2 regions of the Streptomyces manipurensis genome follow, and region 2 is predicted to be linked to the other one. Evidence: riboswitches for the same ligand, from Rfam matches in the RefSeq annotation. Region 2 holds a riboswitch; the other holds the start of a gene.
The links. A riboswitch is a leader RNA that binds a small molecule or an ion and turns the genes downstream of it on or off. The one in region 2 is predicted to bind S-adenosylmethionine.
Positions count from the first base shown of each region.

Region 1: it holds a riboswitch for S-adenosylmethionine, as region 2 does, so the genes downstream of both, thrC (threonine synthase) here and ACPU2J_RS09865 (aminotransferase class V-fold PLP-dependent enzyme) in region 2, are expected to answer to the same signal.

Region 1 covers NZ_CP186950.1:3,370,655-3,379,456, reverse strand. Annotated here, with positions in the region: gene ACPU2J_RS15505 (extracellular solute-binding protein) at 1-277, shown strand, start outside; gene ACPU2J_RS15500 (DUF3263 domain-containing protein) at 367-603, shown strand; gene otsB (trehalose-phosphatase) at 637-1,485, shown strand; gene ACPU2J_RS15490 (alpha,alpha-trehalose-phosphate synthase (UDP-forming)) at 1,522-2,973, opposite strand; gene ACPU2J_RS15485 (glucosyl-3-phosphoglycerate synthase) at 3,020-3,970, opposite strand; SAM riboswitch class I at 4,155-4,312, shown strand; gene thrC (threonine synthase) at 4,330-5,604, shown strand; gene ACPU2J_RS15475 (MoaD/ThiS family protein) at 5,640-5,918, shown strand; gene ACPU2J_RS15470 (cold-shock protein) at 6,327-6,533, shown strand; gene groL (chaperonin GroEL) at 6,861-8,480, shown strand; gene ACPU2J_RS15460 (hypothetical protein) at 8,607-8,802, shown strand, end outside.
Region 2 covers NZ_CP186950.1:2,137,619-2,146,420, reverse strand. Annotated here, with positions in the region: gene ACPU2J_RS09895 (hypothetical protein) at 31-435, opposite strand; gene ACPU2J_RS09890 (cytochrome c oxidase subunit 3) at 636-1,256, shown strand; gene ACPU2J_RS09885 (c-type cytochrome) at 1,333-2,142, shown strand; gene ACPU2J_RS09880 (ubiquinol-cytochrome c reductase iron-sulfur subunit) at 2,139-3,197, shown strand; gene ACPU2J_RS09875 (cytochrome b) at 3,194-4,825, shown strand; gene trpD (anthranilate phosphoribosyltransferase) at 4,989-6,053, shown strand; SAM riboswitch class IV at 6,150-6,266, shown strand; gene ACPU2J_RS09865 (aminotransferase class V-fold PLP-dependent enzyme) at 6,486-7,865, shown strand; gene ACPU2J_RS09860 (hypothetical protein) at 8,215-8,472, shown strand.

The DNA.
Region 1 (8,802 bases), 1.2 Mb from region 2:
GAACGTGACGGCCTTCACCGACAAGTACGACCTGCTGCCCGCGACCACCTCCGGCTACCAGGCCAAGCAGGCCGCCACCGGCGGCTCGTCCGCGCAGCTCAAGCCCTTCCTGACGGCCCTGCCCGGCTCGCGCCTGTACCCGGCCGGCAAGAAGTCCTGGGCGGGCGTCAGCGAGGACATCAAGCAGAACATCGGCAGGGCCGTCCAGCCCGGCGGGCAGCCGGCGAAGGTCCTGGAGGACATCGCCGCGGGCGCCCGCGCCGCGGACCAGCACTGACCGGCCCGGCCGCCGGCCGCCGCGCGCCCGGACGCCCGTGCGGCGGCCGGGCGCGGCCGGCTGTCGGACCACGGCGTTAATCTGGCGGTATGACGGACGAGGGGCGGCTGACGGCCACGGAGGCCGCGGTGCTCGCGTACGAGGCGCGCACCTGGCCCGGGCCCGGCGCCAAGGAACGGGCCATAAGGGAAGGGCTGGGGATGACCCCCGTCCGCTACTACCAGCTGCTCAACGCGCTGATGGACGACCCGCGGGCACTGGAGCACGCCCCGGGCACGGTGAACCGCCTGCGCCGCATCCGCGAAGCGCAGCGGGCCAGGCGATAGCCGTCGCCGCGCAGGGCCGTTAGGGTCGTGCGTATGGGGAGCCATCCGCACGACCTGCCGATGCCCGTCACCGCAGCCGGACGCGAGGGGCTCGAAGCCCTGCTGCGCGCGCCGCGCCGCTCCGTGGTCGCCCTCGACTTCGACGGCACCCTCGCCGACATCGTCCCGGACCCGGACCAGGCCCGCGCCCACCCCGACGCCCTGCCCGCCCTGTCGGCGCTCGCGCCCCGGGTGGACTCGGTCGCGGTGATCACCGGACGGCCCGCGGGCGTCGCCGTGCGCTACGGCGGCTTCGCGGGCGCACCCGGCCTGGAGCACCTGGTGGTCCTCGGCCACTACGGGGCCGAACGCTGGGACGCCGTGACCGGGACCGTCCACGCCCCCGCCGAACACCCCGGGGTGGCGGCGGTCCGGGCCGAGCTGCCGGGATTCCTGGACTCCATCGGGGCCTGGCAGGGCACCTGGATCGAGGAGAAGGGCCGGGCGCTGGCCGTGCACACCCGGCGCGCCGAGGACCCGGCGGCGGCCTTCGCCGCGCTGCGGGAGCCGCTGGCCGACCTGGCCGCCCGGCACGGGCTGATGGTGGAGCCGGGACGGGCCGTCCTGGAACTGCGGCCGCCGGGCATGGACAAGGGCGTCGCCCTGACGGAGTTCCTGGCGGAGCGGGACGCGGAGACGGTGCTGTACGCCGGGGACGACCTGGGCGACCTCGCCGCCTACTCGGCCGTCGAGAAGCGCCGGGCCGACGGGCTGCCCGGGCTGCTGGTGTGCAGCGGCTCGGCGGAGGTCCCCGAGCTGGCCGCCCGCGCCGACCTGGTCCTGCCCGGACCGGGCTCCGTGGCCGCCTTCCTGGCCGCCCTGGCCGGGGCCCTCCGGAGCTGACCCCGCGCCGCCGGGGGCGCCGCCCCCGGCGGCGGGTCAGCCCAGGTCTTCGAGCTGGGCCCTGAACCACTGGGCCGGGGGAAGGGCCGTCGCGGCCGCCGCCAGGCGCTTGGTGCGCTCCGCGCGCTCCTCCGCCGGCATCGAGAGCGCCGTGTGCAGCGCCTCCGCCGTCTCCGACACGTCGTACGGGTTCACCGTCAGCGCGTCCCCGCGGAGCTCCTCGTACGCCCCCGCCCCCGTCGACAGCACCACCGCGCAGCCCGCCTCCGACACCACCGGGATCTCCTTGGCGACCAGGTTCATCCCGTCCCGCACCGGGTTCACCAGCGCCACGTCCGCCATCCGGTAGACCGCCAGCGACCGCGCGAAGTCGTCCTTCACCGACACCAGCACCGGCTGCCAGTCGTCGGTGCCGAACTCGGCGTTGATCTCCGCGGCCAGCTCCGCCACGGAGGCCGTGTAGTCCCGGTACACCTTCAGGTCCTGCCGCGACGGGTACGCCGAGGCCAGGTGCACCACCCGGCCGCGCCACTCGGGGTGGACCGTCAGCAGCTCCCGGTAGGCCAGCAGGCCGCGCAGGATGTTCTTCGACAGCTCGGTCCGGTCCACCCGGGCGATCGTCAGGCGGCCCGCGACCTCCGCCCGCAGCTCGGCCAGCTTCTCGTCCACCTCGGGCCGGTGCGCGAGCGCCCGCAGCTCCTCCGCGTCCACGCCCAGGGGGTACCGCGCCACCTCCGTGAACCGCTTCTCCCCGTACCGGCCCCCGGTCAGCCGCCGGTGGTTCACCCCGGGCGCCCCGTCGCGGGGGAAGAAGGAGTCCGCGATGCCGGCAGCGTCGTCGCGGGTGGCGCCGCCCGCGAAGTGGGAGGCCCACTCCCACGTGTGGAACCCCAGCCGGTCCGCCCCCAGCATCCCCCAGGTCAGCCGGCTCACGATGTCGTCCGGGAGCATCCCCATGAACTCCCGCGAGGCCCAGGGCGTGTGCGTGAAGTGGGCGATCCGCAGATCCGGCCGCAGCTCCCGCAGCTGCCCCGGGACCAGGGCCAGGTGGTAGTCCTGCACCAGCACCCGGGCGCCCTGCTCCGCCTCCTCGGCGAGGGCGTGCGCGAAGGCCGCGTTGTAGGCCGTGTAGGAGTCCCAGCGGCGCCGGAACTCCGCGTCGAAGACCGGCTCGCGCGGCACGTCGTACAGGTGGTGGTGGGTGAACCACAGCACCGAGTTCGCGATGCCGTTGTACGCGTCGTCGTACATCGTGGGATCGATGTCCAGCATCCGGACCCCTGGCTCGGACACCCCGCGCCGCACGGCCTCCCGGTCCGCGTCCGACAGCGCCGCGCAGATCCACAGCGCCCCCGGCTGCTCGGCGAGGGCCGCCGACAGGCCGGAGACCAGACCGCCCCCGCCGCGCCGTGCGCCGAGCGTGCCGTCATCGGCGAGGACGTAGGAGAGGGGGCCGCGGTTAGCTGCTACGAGTACCTGGGAAGCCATGCGGCGAACCTAGCCCGGCCTGCTCACCCTCAAACCATGGCCGCCGTCACGCCACGTCGCGCAGGGCGTACTCCTCGACGTCCGCCATCGGCGGCCGCTCCTCGGTGTCCACGGGGTACGTCCGCGGCACGAACCCCTCCGGGCCCCGCTCGAACTGGGTCAGCTCCGGGCGTACGAGATGCCCGCGCGAGAGCCGCACCTGCGCGGTCCGGTAGATCGCCGCGGCCATCCGGCCGAGCGCCTGACCACCCTGATGGCGGTGGAGCCGCACGCCCACGTCCACCTGGGCGAGCGCGTCCAGTCCGACCGTGTGCAGCGCGTCCACCAGCAGCCCCAGCTCCACCCCGTAGCCCACGGGGAACGGCAGCCGCTCCAGCAGGGAGCGGCGCACGGCGTACTCGCCGCCGAGCGGCTGCACGAAGCCGGCCAGCTGCGGCCAGTGCAGGTTCAGCAGCGGGCGGGCGACGAGTTCGGTGACCCGGCCGCCCTGTCCGGGGGCGTCCCCCAGCGGCCGGTCGTACATGGCCTTCACGAACTGCACGTCCGGGTCGGTCAGCAGCGGGCCGACGATGCCGGAGACGAAGGAGGCGGAGAAGTCCCGCAGGTCGGCGTCGACGAAGCAGACGACGTCCCCGCCGGTGACCAGCAGCGACCGCCACAGCACCTCGCCCTTGCCGGGCACGGCCGGGATCCGCGGCAGGATCTCGTCGCGGTGCACCACGCGCGCGCCGGCCTTCGCCGCGACCTCGGCGGTCCGGTCGCCGGAGCCCGAGTCGACCACCACCAGCTCGTCCACGAGGGGGACCGGCAGGTCCTCCATCAGCTCCCGCCGGATCGTCTCGACGATCGCGCCGACCGTCGCCTCCTCGTCCAGCGCGGGCAGCACCACGCTGACCGTGGTCCCTGCCGCCCGTTTCCGGTCGAGCAGCTGGTCGAGCGGTCGGTCGGCGGCGGACCAGGAGCGGTCGGCCAGCCAGCGCTCCACCTCTTCCAGCACCCTCAGCACTCCCTGCGTGTCGGCGGTATTGCCGCTTATATGATCCATCTCGCGGTTCGGACAGCTGTCTCAACCGCCCGGCCCTTCGGTTACAGTCTTGAACAACGCGAAGGACCACCGCATGCCGGGGTCCCCGCGTACAAACGCACCGGCGCGCCACAGAGCGCGTGTGCCGGTGCCATACCGCTCATCCAGAGGGGCAGAGGGACACGGCCCGTTGAAGCCCCGGCAACCCTCCAGTCGGTTCTCGCGATCGCGCAGCAGCGCTCGTCGACGAGGTCCCCGGCTAGGGAAGGTGCCAATTCCGTCTCATGGCGAAACGCGCCATGGGGAAGATGAGGAGAAAGGGCCTCGCCATCATGGCTGCACAGACTGTCGCCACCTCTGTCGATCTCGGACCTGCCGCCGGACTCTCCTGTCGCGAGTGCGGTACCCGCTTCGAGCTCGGTCCCATCTTCGCGTGCGCCGAGTGCTTCGGACCCCTGGAAGTCGCGTACGACCTCCCCGCCGGCGACCCCGAAGCCCTGCGCGCCGCGATCGAGGCCGGACCGAACAACATCTGGCGCTACGCGCCGCTGCTGCCCGTCCCCGCCGACGTGGCCTCCAAGCCGAGCCTGAACCCGGGCTTCACCAAGCTCGTCGACGCCGCCAACCTGGCCAAGGAGCTGGGCGTCACCGGCAAGCTGTACGTCAAGGACGACTCCGGCAACCCGACGCACTCCTTCAAGGACCGCGTCGTGGCCATCGCCGTCGAGGCCGCCCGCGCCTTCGGCTTCACCACCCTGTCCTGCTCCTCCACCGGCAACCTGGCCGGCGCCGTCGGCGCCGCGGCCGCCCGGGCCGGCTTCCGCTCCTGCGTGTTCATCCCGCACGACCTGGAGCAGGGCAAGGTCGTCATGGCCGGCGTCTACGGCGGTGACCTCGTCGGCATCGAGGGCAACTACGACGACGTCAACCGCTTCTGCTCCGAGCTCATCGGCGACCCGCTGGGCGAGGGCTGGGGCTTCGTCAACGTCAACCTCCGCCCCTACTACGGCGAGGGCTCCAAGACCCTGGCGTACGAGATCTGCGAGCAGCTCGGCTGGCAGCTGCCCGACCAGCTCGTCATCCCGATCGCGTCCGGCTCGCAGCTGACGAAGATCGACAAGGGTCTGCAGGAGCTGATCCGGCTCGGCCTGGTCGAGGACAAGCCGTACAAGATCTTCGGTGCCCAGGCCGAGGGCTGCTCCCCGGTGTCGACCGCCTTCAAGGCCGGTCACGACGTGGTCCGCCCGCAGAAGCCGAACACCATCGCCAAGTCCCTCGCGATCGGCAACCCGGCGGACGGCCCGTACGTCCTGGACATCGCGCGCCGCACCGGCGGCTTCGTCGAGGACGTGAACGACGAGCAGGTCGTCGAGGCCATCAAGATCCTCGCGCAGACCGAGGGCATCTTCGCCGAGACCGCGGGCGGCGTGACCGTCGGCGTGACGAAGAAGCTCATCGAGAACGGGCAGCTCGACCCGACCCTGACCACCGTCGTCCTCAACACCGGCGACGGCCTCAAGACCCTGGAGGCGGTGGCCGCGGACAGCGGGCAGACCGCCACCATCCGCCCCAGCCTGGACGCGTTCCGCGCCGCCGGCCTGGCCTGACCTCTTCTCCTCACTACCGGAAAGGCAGTAGCGCCATGAGCGTCAACGTCCGCATTCCCACCATCCTGCGCACCTACACCGGCGGTCAGGCCGAGGTCCCGGCCGAGGGCGCGACCCTCGCCGAGGTCATCGAGTCCCTGGAGAAGAACCACCCGGGCATCGCCGCGCGCGTCCTGGACGACCAGGGCAAACTGCGCCGTTTCGTGAACGTGTACGTCAACGACGACGACGTGCGTTTCGAGGGCGGGCTGCAGACGGTGACGCCGGACGGCGCCGGAGTTTCGATCATTCCGGCCGTCGCGGGCGGCTGCTGACCCTTTCCGTTTCACCCGACGGGTGACACGCGCAAACCAGAATCGCCCCCTCCGCTAAAAGCGGAGGGGGCGATTCTGCTTGATTGGGCACGGTAGAGTTGGGGAAGTCCCCTCCGCTGGACTTGCCCGCCGCATATGAACGGGTCGCGTGAGGGTCGACATCGGGTCAATGTGCAGGCGCGGTATGGGGCTTTGGCGAGATATGCCGGGCCCGAGTTGCCCGCCAATATGCCAAATTTTCACTCTATTTCAATGTTTCTCGGTGTCCAGATTTCTCGTCGGATTGACCTGTTGCAGACAGCACTCGCGCAGATACATTCAGCCTCGGTCGAAGCGTTCCGACGCAAGTTCTGACCCGGGAACGCGAAGTGCGTTCCCGCGCAAGGGCCAGTAATAGGGGAGTTAGGCATGGCTCAGGGCACCGTCAAGTGGTTCAACGCGGAGAAGGGCTACGGCTTCATCGCGGTCGACGGTGGTGCGGATGTGTTCGTCCACTACAGCGCCATCCAGATGGACGGGTACCGCACCCTTGAAGAGGGTCAGCGGGTCGAGTTCGAGATCTCGCAGGGCCAGAAGGGTCCGCAGGCGGACATGGTCAAGCTCGCGCTCGGCTAGTCCTGGGAGCATCGACCACCGACGCACGGTCTTCACCACAGACCTGGAAGACCTTCGAGGGGCCCACATCCTGGACACAGGGTGTGGGCCCCTCGTGCGTGCGCCCGGTACCGCCGGGCCGTTCCCCCGAGCCGCTTGCACTCGGAGGGGTCGAGTGCTAATCATTGGCGTTAGCACTCTCCGAGTGAGAGTGCTACTGAACGAGGACCGGGTCGGTGAGGCCCGCAGGGTCCGGCGGGAAGGAACCGCCGGGCACGCAGGCCGTCCGTCGCGGGCGCGGGCGCGGTCCTGGGAGCAATCCACCGCTGTCCGGGAGGACCACTTCAGATGGCCAAGATCATTGCGTTCGACGAGGAGGCCCGGCGCGGTCTCGAGCGTGGCATGAACCAGCTCGCCGACGCCGTCAAGGTCACCCTTGGCCCCAAGGGTCGCAACGTCGTCCTTGAGAAGAAGTGGGGCGCGCCCACGATCACCAACGACGGTGTCTCCATCGCCAAGGAGATCGAGCTCGAGGACCCGTACGAGAAGATCGGCGCCGAGCTGGTCAAGGAAGTCGCCAAGAAGACGGACGACGTCGCCGGCGACGGTACGACCACCGCCACCGTGCTCGCCCAGGCGCTCGTCCGCGAGGGCCTGCGCAACGTGGCCGCCGGTGCCAACCCGATGGCCCTCAAGCGTGGTATCGAGAAGGCCGTCGAGGCCGTCTCCGCCGCCCTGCTCGCCCAGGCCAAGGATGTCGAGACCAAGGAGCAGATCGCTTCCACGGCCTCCATCTCCGCCGCCGACACCCAGATCGGCGAGCTCATCGCCGAGGCCATGGACAAGGTCGGCAAGGAAGGCGTCATCACCGTCGAGGAGTCCCAGACCTTCGGTCTGGAGCTCGAGCTCACCGAGGGCATGCGCTTCGACAAGGGCTACATCTCGGCGTACTTCGCCACCGACATGGAGCGTATGGAGTCGGCTCTCGACGACCCGTACATCCTGATCGTCAACTCCAAGATCGGCTCGGTCAAGGACCTGCTGCCGCTCCTGGAGAAGGTCATGCAGTCCGGCAAGCCGCTGCTGATCATCGCCGAGGACGTCGAGGGCGAGGCCCTGTCGACCCTGGTCGTCAACAAGATCCGTGGCACCTTCAAGTCCGTCGCCGTCAAGGCCCCGGGCTTCGGTGACCGCCGCAAGGCCATGCTCGGCGACATCGCCATCCTCACCGGTGGCACCGTCATCTCCGAGGAGGTCGGCCTCAAGCTGGAGAACGCCGGTCTCGACCTGCTCGGCCGCGCCCGCAAGGTCGTCATCACCAAGGACGAGACGACCATCGTCGACGGTGCCGGTGACAGCGACCAGGTCCAGGGCCGCGTGAACCAGATCCGCGCCGAGATCGAGAACTCCGACTCGGACTACGACCGCGAGAAGCTCCAGGAGCGCCTCGCGAAGCTGGCCGGCGGCGTGGCCGTCATCAAGGCCGGCGCCGCGACCGAGGTCGAGCTCAAGGAGCGCAAGCACCGCATCGAGGACGCCGTCCGCAACGCGAAGGCGGCCGTCGAGGAGGGCATCGTCGCCGGTGGTGGCGTGGCCCTGCTGCAGGCCTCCGCGGTCTTCGACAAGCTGGAGCTCGAGGGTGACGAGGCGACCGGCGCCAACGCCGTGAAGCTCGCCCTGGAGGCCCCGCTCAAGCAGATCGCCGTCAACGGTGGTCTCGAGGGTGGCGTCGTCGTGGAGAAGGTGCGCAACCTTCCGATCGGCCACGGCCTGAACGCCGCGTCCGGCGAGTACGTCGACATGATCGCCGAGGGCATCATCGACCCGGCGAAGGTCACGCGCTCCGCGCTGCAGAACGCCGCGTCGATCGCCGCGCTGTTCCTGACCACCGAGGCCGTCATCGCCGACAAGCCGGAGAAGGCCGCGGCCGCTCCGGGCGGCATGCCGGGCGGTGACATGGACTTCTGATCGGCCCCTGGCTGATCGGCTGTTCTCGACCGAGGGCGGCACCCCGACGGGGGTGCCGCCCTCGGGCGTTCCCGGGCCGGGGAAAACCGCTGGCCGGGGTGGGTGGGGGCGTGTGAACGTACGGCTATGGGCACCTCCGTCGCTTATCCCGTGCTGCGCACCACCGATCCCGCCGAGGCGTACGCGAAGGCGCGACATCTGTGCGGGCTGCTGGCCACGCGGTACGCGGACGTGTACGTCGGGGCCGTGCTGCTGACGGTCGCGGACCTGCGGCGGATGGCCGTCGTGGTGCCGGGGGCGCTCCATGACCACGCGGAGAGCC
Region 2 (8,802 bases):
GGCGGGGGCGGAGCCCGCCCGCGCCGGGCGTCAGGCGGCCGAGGAGGCCAGCCGCGCCCGCAGCAGGCCCGCCAGGGCGTCCGCGAACTCCACGGGATCCACCGGAAGGGTCACCGCGGCGTCCGCGCGGCTCCAGGTGGCCAGCCAGGCGTCCTGGGGGCGCCCCATCAGCAGGAGCACCGGGGGGCACCGGAAGATCTCGTCCTTGATCTGCCGGCACACACCCATGCCCCCGGCCGGAACCGCCTCGCCGTCCAGCACGCACACGTCGATGCCGCCCGCGTCCAGCTCCGTCAGCACCGCCGGCAGCGTCGCGCACTCCAGGAACTCCACCGGCGGCAGATCCGCGGCCGGGCGGCGGCCCGCCGCCAGTCTCACCTGCTCCCGGGTACCCGCGTCGTCGCTGTAGACCAGAACCCGCGCAGTCGCCCGCATTTCGATCCTCCACGTGTCCCATGAATCACGTTGATGTTGCGCGGGATGCTACTCCTCCCGCCGCCCCGTCAACATCGCTTCGGACATGTGCGCGAGGGGTGTGTGCGGGGGGCGTCCGATGGGCCGTTCGGGCCTTGCACACGCCCCTGACACTCCGAACGGCACCCCCCGGGGTGAGGGCGGGATAAGCGACCGACATAATGTCGGTCGTGGCGACAGCAACGACAGTAGATACCGGGCACGCGCACCCGACGGTCAATCGGCCGAACCTCGTCAGCGTCGGAACCATCATCTGGTTGAGTTCCGAGCTGATGTTCTTCGCGGCCCTCTTCGCGATGTACTTCACCCTGCGATCCGTGATGGGCGCCGAGTACTGGTCAGAGCAGGCTTCATCCCTGAATCTGCCCTTCTCGGCGACGAACACCACGATCCTGGTGCTCTCCTCCCTCACCTGCCAGCTCGGCGTGTTCGCCGCCGAGCGCGGTGACGTGAAGAAGCTCCGGACGTGGTTCATCATCACGTTCGTCATGGGTGCGATCTTCATTGGCGGCCAGGTGTTCGAGTACACCGAGCTGGTCAAGCACGAGGGCATGAGCCTCTCGTCCGATCCGTACGGCTCGGTGTTCTACCTGACCACCGGCTTCCACGGTCTGCACGTGACGGGCGGTCTCATCGCCTTCCTGCTGGTCCTCGGCCGGACGTACGCGGCCAAGAGGTTCACCCACGAACAGGCCACGTCGGCCATCGTCGTGTCCTACTACTGGCACTTCGTCGACGTCGTCTGGATCGGCCTCTTCGCGACGATCTACCTGATCAAGTAGCGAACACGTCACCGGGCCCGACCCGGCACACCATCCAGACACACCGACGCAGAAGATCCTGACACCGGGGTAATCCGTGAAAAAGCTCTCCGCACGACGACGCCATCCGCTGGCGGCGGTCGTCGTTCTACTCCTCGCGCTGGCGGCCACTGGGGGGCTGTACGCCGCCTTCGCCCCCGCGGGCAAGGCGCAGGCCGATGAAACCGCCCAGTCCCTCGCCATCGAGGAGGGCAAGAAGCTCTACGCCGTGGGTTGCGCAAGCTGCCACGGAACCGGCGGTCAGGGTTCCTCTGACGGCCCGAGCCTGGTAGGCGTCGGCTCCGCGGCCGTCGACTTCCAGGTGAGCACGGGCCGCATGCCCGCCCAGCAGCCCGGCGCCCAGGTGCCGAAGAAGCCGGTCATCTACACCCAGGCGCAGATCGACCAGCTGGCCGCGTACATCGCCTCCCTCGGTGCCGGCCCGATCACGCCGACCGAGAAGCAGTACGACCCGGCGGACGCCGACATCGCCAACGGCGGTGAGCTGTTCCGCAACAACTGCGCGCAGTGCCACAACTTCACCGGTGAGGGCGGCGCGCTGACCAACGGCAAGTACGCCCCCAACCTTGAGGACGTTTCGCCGAAGCACATCTACGAGGCCATGCAGACCGGCCCGCAGAACATGCCCTCCTTCCCCGACAGCACCATGCCGGAGAAGCAGAAGAAGGACATCATCGCGTACCTCCAGAACGTGAACGGTGAGAAGTCGACCAACCCCGGTGGTCTCAAGCTCGGCGGCCTCGGCCCCGTGTCCGAGGGTCTGTTCGGCTGGATCTTCGCTCTGGGTGCGCTGATCGCTGTCGCCGTCTGGGTCGCGGCCCACACCGCTAAGGCCAAGAAGTCATGAGTAGCCAAGAGATTCCCGAAGAGAAGCACCTGCCGAGCGAGCAGGGCGACGCCCACCACGGTGGCGTAGCAGTCGCGGACGACCCGTTCGCCGACCCGGGCCTGCCGGTCCACAAGCCGCGCATCCAGGACATCGACGAGCGTGCGGCGAAGCGTTCCGAGCGCACCGTCGCGATGCTCTTCACGCTGTCGATGCTGGCGACCATCGCCTTCATCGCGTCCTACGTGATCTTCCCGGTCGACAAGATCGTCTACATCTTCCCGATCGGGAAGGTCAGCGCGCTGAACTTCGCCCTGGGCATGACCCTGGGCGTGGCCCTCTTCTGCATCGGCGCGGGCGCGGTCCACTGGGCCCGCACCCTGATGTCCGACGTCGAGGTCGCCGACGACCGCCACGAGATCGCCGCGTCGCCGGAGGTCAAGGCGAAGGTCCTGCAGGACTTCGCCGACGGTGCCAACGAGTCCGGCATCGGCCGCCGCCCGCTGATCCGCAACACGCTGATCGGTGCGATGGCCATGGTGCCGCTCGCCGGCGTCGTGCTGCTGCGCGACCTGGGCCCGCTGCCCGAGGAGAAGCTGCGCAAGACCCTGTGGGCCAAGGGCAAGCTGCTCATCAACCAGAACACGATGGAGCCGCTGCGCCCCGAGGACGTCCTCGTCGGCTCGCTGACGTTCGCCATGCCCGAGGGCCTGGACGAGCACCAGCACGACTTCCAGGTGCAGATCGCCAAGGCCGCCCTGATGATCGTCCGTATCCAGCCGGAGGACATCAAGGACAAGCAGGAACTCGAGTGGTCCCACGACGGCATCGTCGCCTACTCGAAGATCTGCACCCACGTCGGCTGCCCGATCAGCCTGTACGAGCAGCAGACGCACCACGTGCTCTGCCCGTGCCACCAGTCCACCTTCGACCTCTCCGACGGCGCCCGTGTCATCTTCGGCCCGGCCGGTCACGCGCTTCCGCAGCTGCGGATCGGCGTGAATGACGAAGGCTTCCTCGAAGCGCTCGGCGACTTCGAAGAGCCCGTCGGTCCTGCATTCTGGGAGCGCGGATGAGCACTGCCACCGACAACAAGACGGGGCGCAAAGCCCCCGCCGGCGAGCGCGTAGCGGACTGGGCGGACGGCCGCCTGGGCATCTACAGCCTCGCCAAGGCGAACATGCGCAAGATCTTCCCGGACCACTGGTCCTTCATGCTGGGTGAGATCTGCCTCTACAGCTTCATCATCATCATCCTCACGGGTGTGTACCTGACGCTGTTCTTCCACCCGAGCATGAACGAGGTGGAGTACCACGGCAGCTACGTCCCGATGCAGGGCGTGCTGATGTCCGAGGCCTTCGCCTCGACGCTCGACATCAGCTTCGACGTCCGCGGTGGCCTGCTGATCCGTCAGATCCACCACTGGGCGGCGCTGATCTTCGTCGCGGCGATGATCGTGCACATGATGCGCGTCTTCTTCACCGGCGCGTTCCGCAAGCCGCGCGAGGTCAACTGGATCTTCGGCTTCCTGCTGCTGGTCCTCGGCATGTTCACCGGCTTCACCGGTTACTCGCTGCCGGACGACCTGCTCTCCGGCACCGGTGTCCGCTTCATGCAGGGCGCCATCCTGTCCGTCCCGGTCGTCGGCACGTACCTGTCGATGTTCCTGTTCGGCGGGGAGTTCCCGGGCGGCGACTTCGTCGCGCGCTTCTACTCGGTGCACATCCTGCTGCTGCCCGGCATCATGATGGGCCTCCTCGTGGCCCACCTGATCCTGGTCTTCTACCACAAGCACACCCAGTACGCGGGCCCCGGCAAGACGAACAAGAACGTCGTCGGCATGCCGCTGCTGCCGGTCTACATGGCCAAGGCCGGAGGCTTCTTCTTCCTGGTCTTCGGTGTCATCGCGGTGGTCGCGGCAGTGGCCTCGATCAACCCGATCTGGGCACTCGGCCCGTACCGCCCGGACCACGTGTCCACCGGCGCACAGCCCGACTGGTACATGGGTATGCCGGAAGGCCTGATCCGAGCCATGCCCGGCTGGGAGATCAACCTGTGGGGCCACACGCTCGTCCTGGGCGTGTTCATCCCGCTGATCCTCTTCCCGCTGGTCCTCGGCGCGATCGCCGTCTGGCCGTTCATCGAGTCCTGGGTCACCGGCGACAAGCGCGAGCACCACATCCTGGACCGCCCGCGCAACGTCCCGACCCGTACGGCCTTCGGTGTCGCCTGGATCGCGGAGTACATCGTGCTCCTCATCGGCGGCGGCAACGACATGTTCGCCCAGTACTTCCACCTGTCGATCAACTCGATCACGTGGTTCGTCCGGATCGGCTTCTTCGTCGTCCCGGTCGTGGCCTTCATCGTCACCAAGCGGATCTGCCTCGGCCTCCAGCGCCGGGACCGGGACAAGGTGCTGCACGGTCGCGAGACCGGCATCATCAAGCGCCTGCCGCACGGTGAGTTCGTCGAGGTCCACGAGCCGCTGTCGCAGGGCAAGCTGCACACCCTCACCGCGCACGAGCAGTACAAGCCGGTCGAGATCGGCCCGACGGTCGACGAGAACGGTGTCGAGCGCAAGGTGAAGGCCACCGAGAAGCTGCGCGCGAAGCTCAGCAAGGGCTTCTACGCCGAGGGCAACCAGATCCCGAAGCCCACGGTGGAGGAGTACAAGGAGATCCAGTCCGGCCACGGCCACCACTGATCCCCGGCACCACCCCATGAGGGACTGATTCCGGTCAGTCCCGGCGTCGCCACGGCAAGAGCCCCGTCCACTGTCCGGACGGGGCTCTTTGCCGTAACCGGCGCTGGATAGGCTGATCTCCTTCCATTCGACGTGGAACCACTACCAGCAGCAGGAGCTGACCATGAACGTTGCGACCCCGGCAGGCGGCGACAGCGTGGCGGCCCGTGGCTGGCCGGGCGTCCTCGACGCCCTGCTCACCGGCCAGGACCTGAGCGCCGACGACACCGCCTGGGCCATGGACCGGATCATGCGCGGGGAGGCCACCGACGCCCAGATCGCCGGCTTCGTGGTCGCGCTGCGGGCCAAGGGGGAGACCGTCGCGGAGATCAACGGCCTGGTACGGGCCATGTACGCGCACGCCAACCTCATCGAGGTGCCCGGCCGGACCGTCGACATCGTCGGCACCGGGGGCGACGGGGCCAAGACGGTCAACATCTCCACCATGTCGGCGGTCGTCGTCGCCGGCACCGGCGCCAAGGTGGTCAAACACGGCAACCGTGCGGCCTCCTCCGCCAGCGGCTCCTCCGACGTCCTGGAGAAGCTCGGCGTCAACCTCGACCTCCCCATCGACGGGGTGGTGCGGGTCGCGGAGGAAGCCGGCATCACCTTCTGCTTCGCCGTGAAGTTCCACCCCGCCCTGCGGCACGTCGCCGGCGCCCGCCGGGAACTGGGCATCCGCACCACCTTCAACGTGCTCGGCCCGCTGACCAACCCCGCCCGGGTGCGCTCCCAGGCCACCGGCGTCGCCGACCCGCGGATGGCGCCGATCGTGGCCGGAGTGCTCGCCGAGCGCGGCTCCTCCGCCCTGGTCTTCCGCGGCGACGACGGCCTCGACGAGCTGACCACCACCGCGACCTCCCGCGTCTGGTGGGTCCGCGACGGCAAGGTCTCCGAGCAGACCTTCGACCCGCGCGACGTGGGCATCCCCCTCGTCGACGTCTCCGCCCTGGCCGGCGGCGACCCCTCCTTCAACGCCGACGTGGCCCGCCGCCTCCTGGCCGGCGAGACCGGCCCCGTCCGCGACGCCGTCCTGCTGAACTCGGCCGCGGCCCTGGTCGCCCTCCACCCCGGCCCGGGCACCCTGGAGGAGCAGATCGCCGCGGGCATCGCCCGCGCGGCCGAGTCCATCGACTCCGGTTCCGCCCGGTCCGCGCTGGAGCGCTGGGTGACGGCCAGCAACGCCTGACCACCCGCCACGACGGTACGTTTCGCGCCACAGCCCCGGTCCGCCATGTGGACCGGGGTCTTGCGACCGGCCGATCATGTGGCAGGATGCAGACCAGGTCACGAGTGACAGCGTTTAGGCCCCGGCTTGCTGTCCGGCAACCCTCCTTCCGTGGCGGGGTGCCCCGGGTGATGACCAGGTCGTAGGCAGCAAGGCCTACGGCAAGCGCGGATCCCTCGACACCAGGGGTCCTGGTCTCTCGAGGAGCGAATTCCGTGAGCAAGCGAATGCGATAGGGCGAATCCGCCCCTTCTTCACCCCTCGGACCAGGGTCACTTCCGCGTACCGCGACCGACCGTCCGAGGCCCCTCCCGTACCCCGGACGGCCGCGCCGCCGCACCCGCGTACGGGCACACCGAAGCCATTCAGCCCTGCCTGCCGGGAGATACCGCCATGTCCGCATCCCTGAACGCCGCCACCACCGCCACCGCCCAGGACCCCGCCTGCGCCGAGCCCCTCCCCGTCCTCGGCCGCGACGTCACCGTCCCGCTCGTCACCGGCGGAGAGGTCACCTACGCCGCCCTCGACTACGCCGCCAGCGCCCCCGCCCTCCAGCGCGTCTGGGACGACGTGGCCGCGTACGCCCCCTACTACGGCAGCGTCCACCGCGGCGCCGGATACCTCTCGCAGCTGTCCACCGACCTGTTCGAGCAGAGCCGCACCACCGTCGCCGAGTTCCTCGACTGCCGCCCCGGCGACCAGGTCGTCTTCACCCGCTCCACCACCGACTCCCTGAACCTGCTCGCCGCGGTCCTCCCCGCCGACTGCCAGGTCTTCGTCTTCGAGACCGAGCACCACGCCTCCCTCCTGCCGTGGACGAACGCGCAGGTCACCTACCTCAACGCGCCCCGCACCCCGGCCGAGGCCGTCGCCACCCTGGAGCGGGCGCTCGCCGACCGGGAGCCTTACGGCCCGGCGCTCGTGTGCGTCACCGGCGCCTCCAACGTCACCGGCGAGCTGTGGCCGGTCAAGGAACTCGCCGCCGCCGCGCATGCCCACGGCGCGCGGATCGTGCTGGACGCCGCCCAGCTGGCCCCGCACCACCCCGTCTCCGTGCGCGACCTCGACGTCGACTGGGTCGCCTTCTCCGGCCACAAGCTCTACGCGCCCTTCGGCTCCGGCGTCCTCGCCGGCCGCGCCGACTGGCTCCAGGAGGCCGAGCCGTACCTGGCCGGCGGCGGGGCCTCCCGCAAGGTCTCCCGCCGCGAGGACGGCGGCGTCGACGTCGAGTGGCACACCACCGCCGCCCGCCACGAGGCCGGCTCCCCGAACGTCATCGGCGTCTACTCCATCGCCTCCGCCTGCCGGGCCCTCACCGAGGCCGGCTTCGACCACCTGGTGGCCCGCGAGCAGCAGTTGGTGACCCGGGTCCGCGAGGGCCTCGCCGAGGTCCCGGCCGTCCGGGTCCTGTCCCTCTTCGGGGAGGACGCCCCGCGGGTCGGCGTCATCTCCTTCGTCGTGGACGGCTGGAACAGCTCCCACTTCGCCGCCGCCCTCTCCGCCGAGTACGGCATCGGCGTCCGGGACGGCCTGTTCTGCGCCCACCCGCTGGTACGCACCCTGCTGGGCAGCGAGCCGCAGGCCCAGGGCGAGTGCGGGGCCCCCGAAGCCGCCCCGGGCGAGCGCTCGCTGAACGCGATCCGCGTCAGCTTCGGCGCCGGCACCCCGGACGAGCACGTGGAGCGCTTCGTCCGGGCGGTGCGGGAACTCGTCACGGACGGCGCGAAGTGGCAGTACCGCACGCAGGAGGGCCGCTGCGTCCCCGCGGTCTGACAGTGCGGTCTGGCATCGTACGGATCATGAGCTACTGGGATCCGATACCGACGGTGTGGGCGTGCGTGGAGGGCGAGCCGCTGCCCGGGCTCTCCGAGTGGGTGCCCGCGTACAACCACTCCTGGGACGCCTGCCCCGACGTGTGGCAGGAGCGCAACTGGCGGAACGTACCGGGGCCGTTCTACGGGGCGATGACCGACAGCTGCTGGGTGGGCCGGGGCGTGGCTCCGGACCACATTCTGTACGACGACGAGTACGGGCTTGAGTTCGTCTACCGCCAGCCGCGCACCCCCGAGGAGACGCACCGGGTCATGGCCGCGGCCTGGCAGGACCCGATGGAGGGATTCCAGTGCGACGGGGACGAACGGTGGACGCCGGAGCTGGTACGGGACTGGTGGCGGGCCGGGGCCGCGTCCGGGAGTGGGCCGTGGCGCTGGACCGGACGTGGTCCGTGTCGGAGGACGAGGCCGAACGCGAGGCGGCGGGCGGTGCGCGGGCGTACGTGGCGTACATCGACGACGGCCTCGCGGACTACCTCCGCGGCTACCTGTTCTGGCTGACCGAACACCGCAGCCCGGCGCCGGGTGCCCCCCTCCCCAACCTCTAGCCCTGCGGGCTCGCCCGGCCGGTTCCCCCTGCGGGGTGGCTTCGCGGGTGACGGCGGGATTCGGCGGCGGGGGTGTCGGGGGTGTGGGGTGGGGACCCGGAGGAGGGTCTCCTCGGCTCGGCGCGTGCGGGTGTGTCGCGGCCAGGCGGCCTGGGGCGCGCGCTCGTCCTGCGGGGACCCTCCTCCGTGTCCCCACCCCACGGCCGACTCCGCCCAGCCCGCACCCACCGCCCAGTTGCCCCGCCGAGGCCCACACGACCAAGGCCCACCGCCTCACCGACCGGCAGAGCGGGAACGCGATCCGGGCCCACTGCCTCACCGACCGGCCGG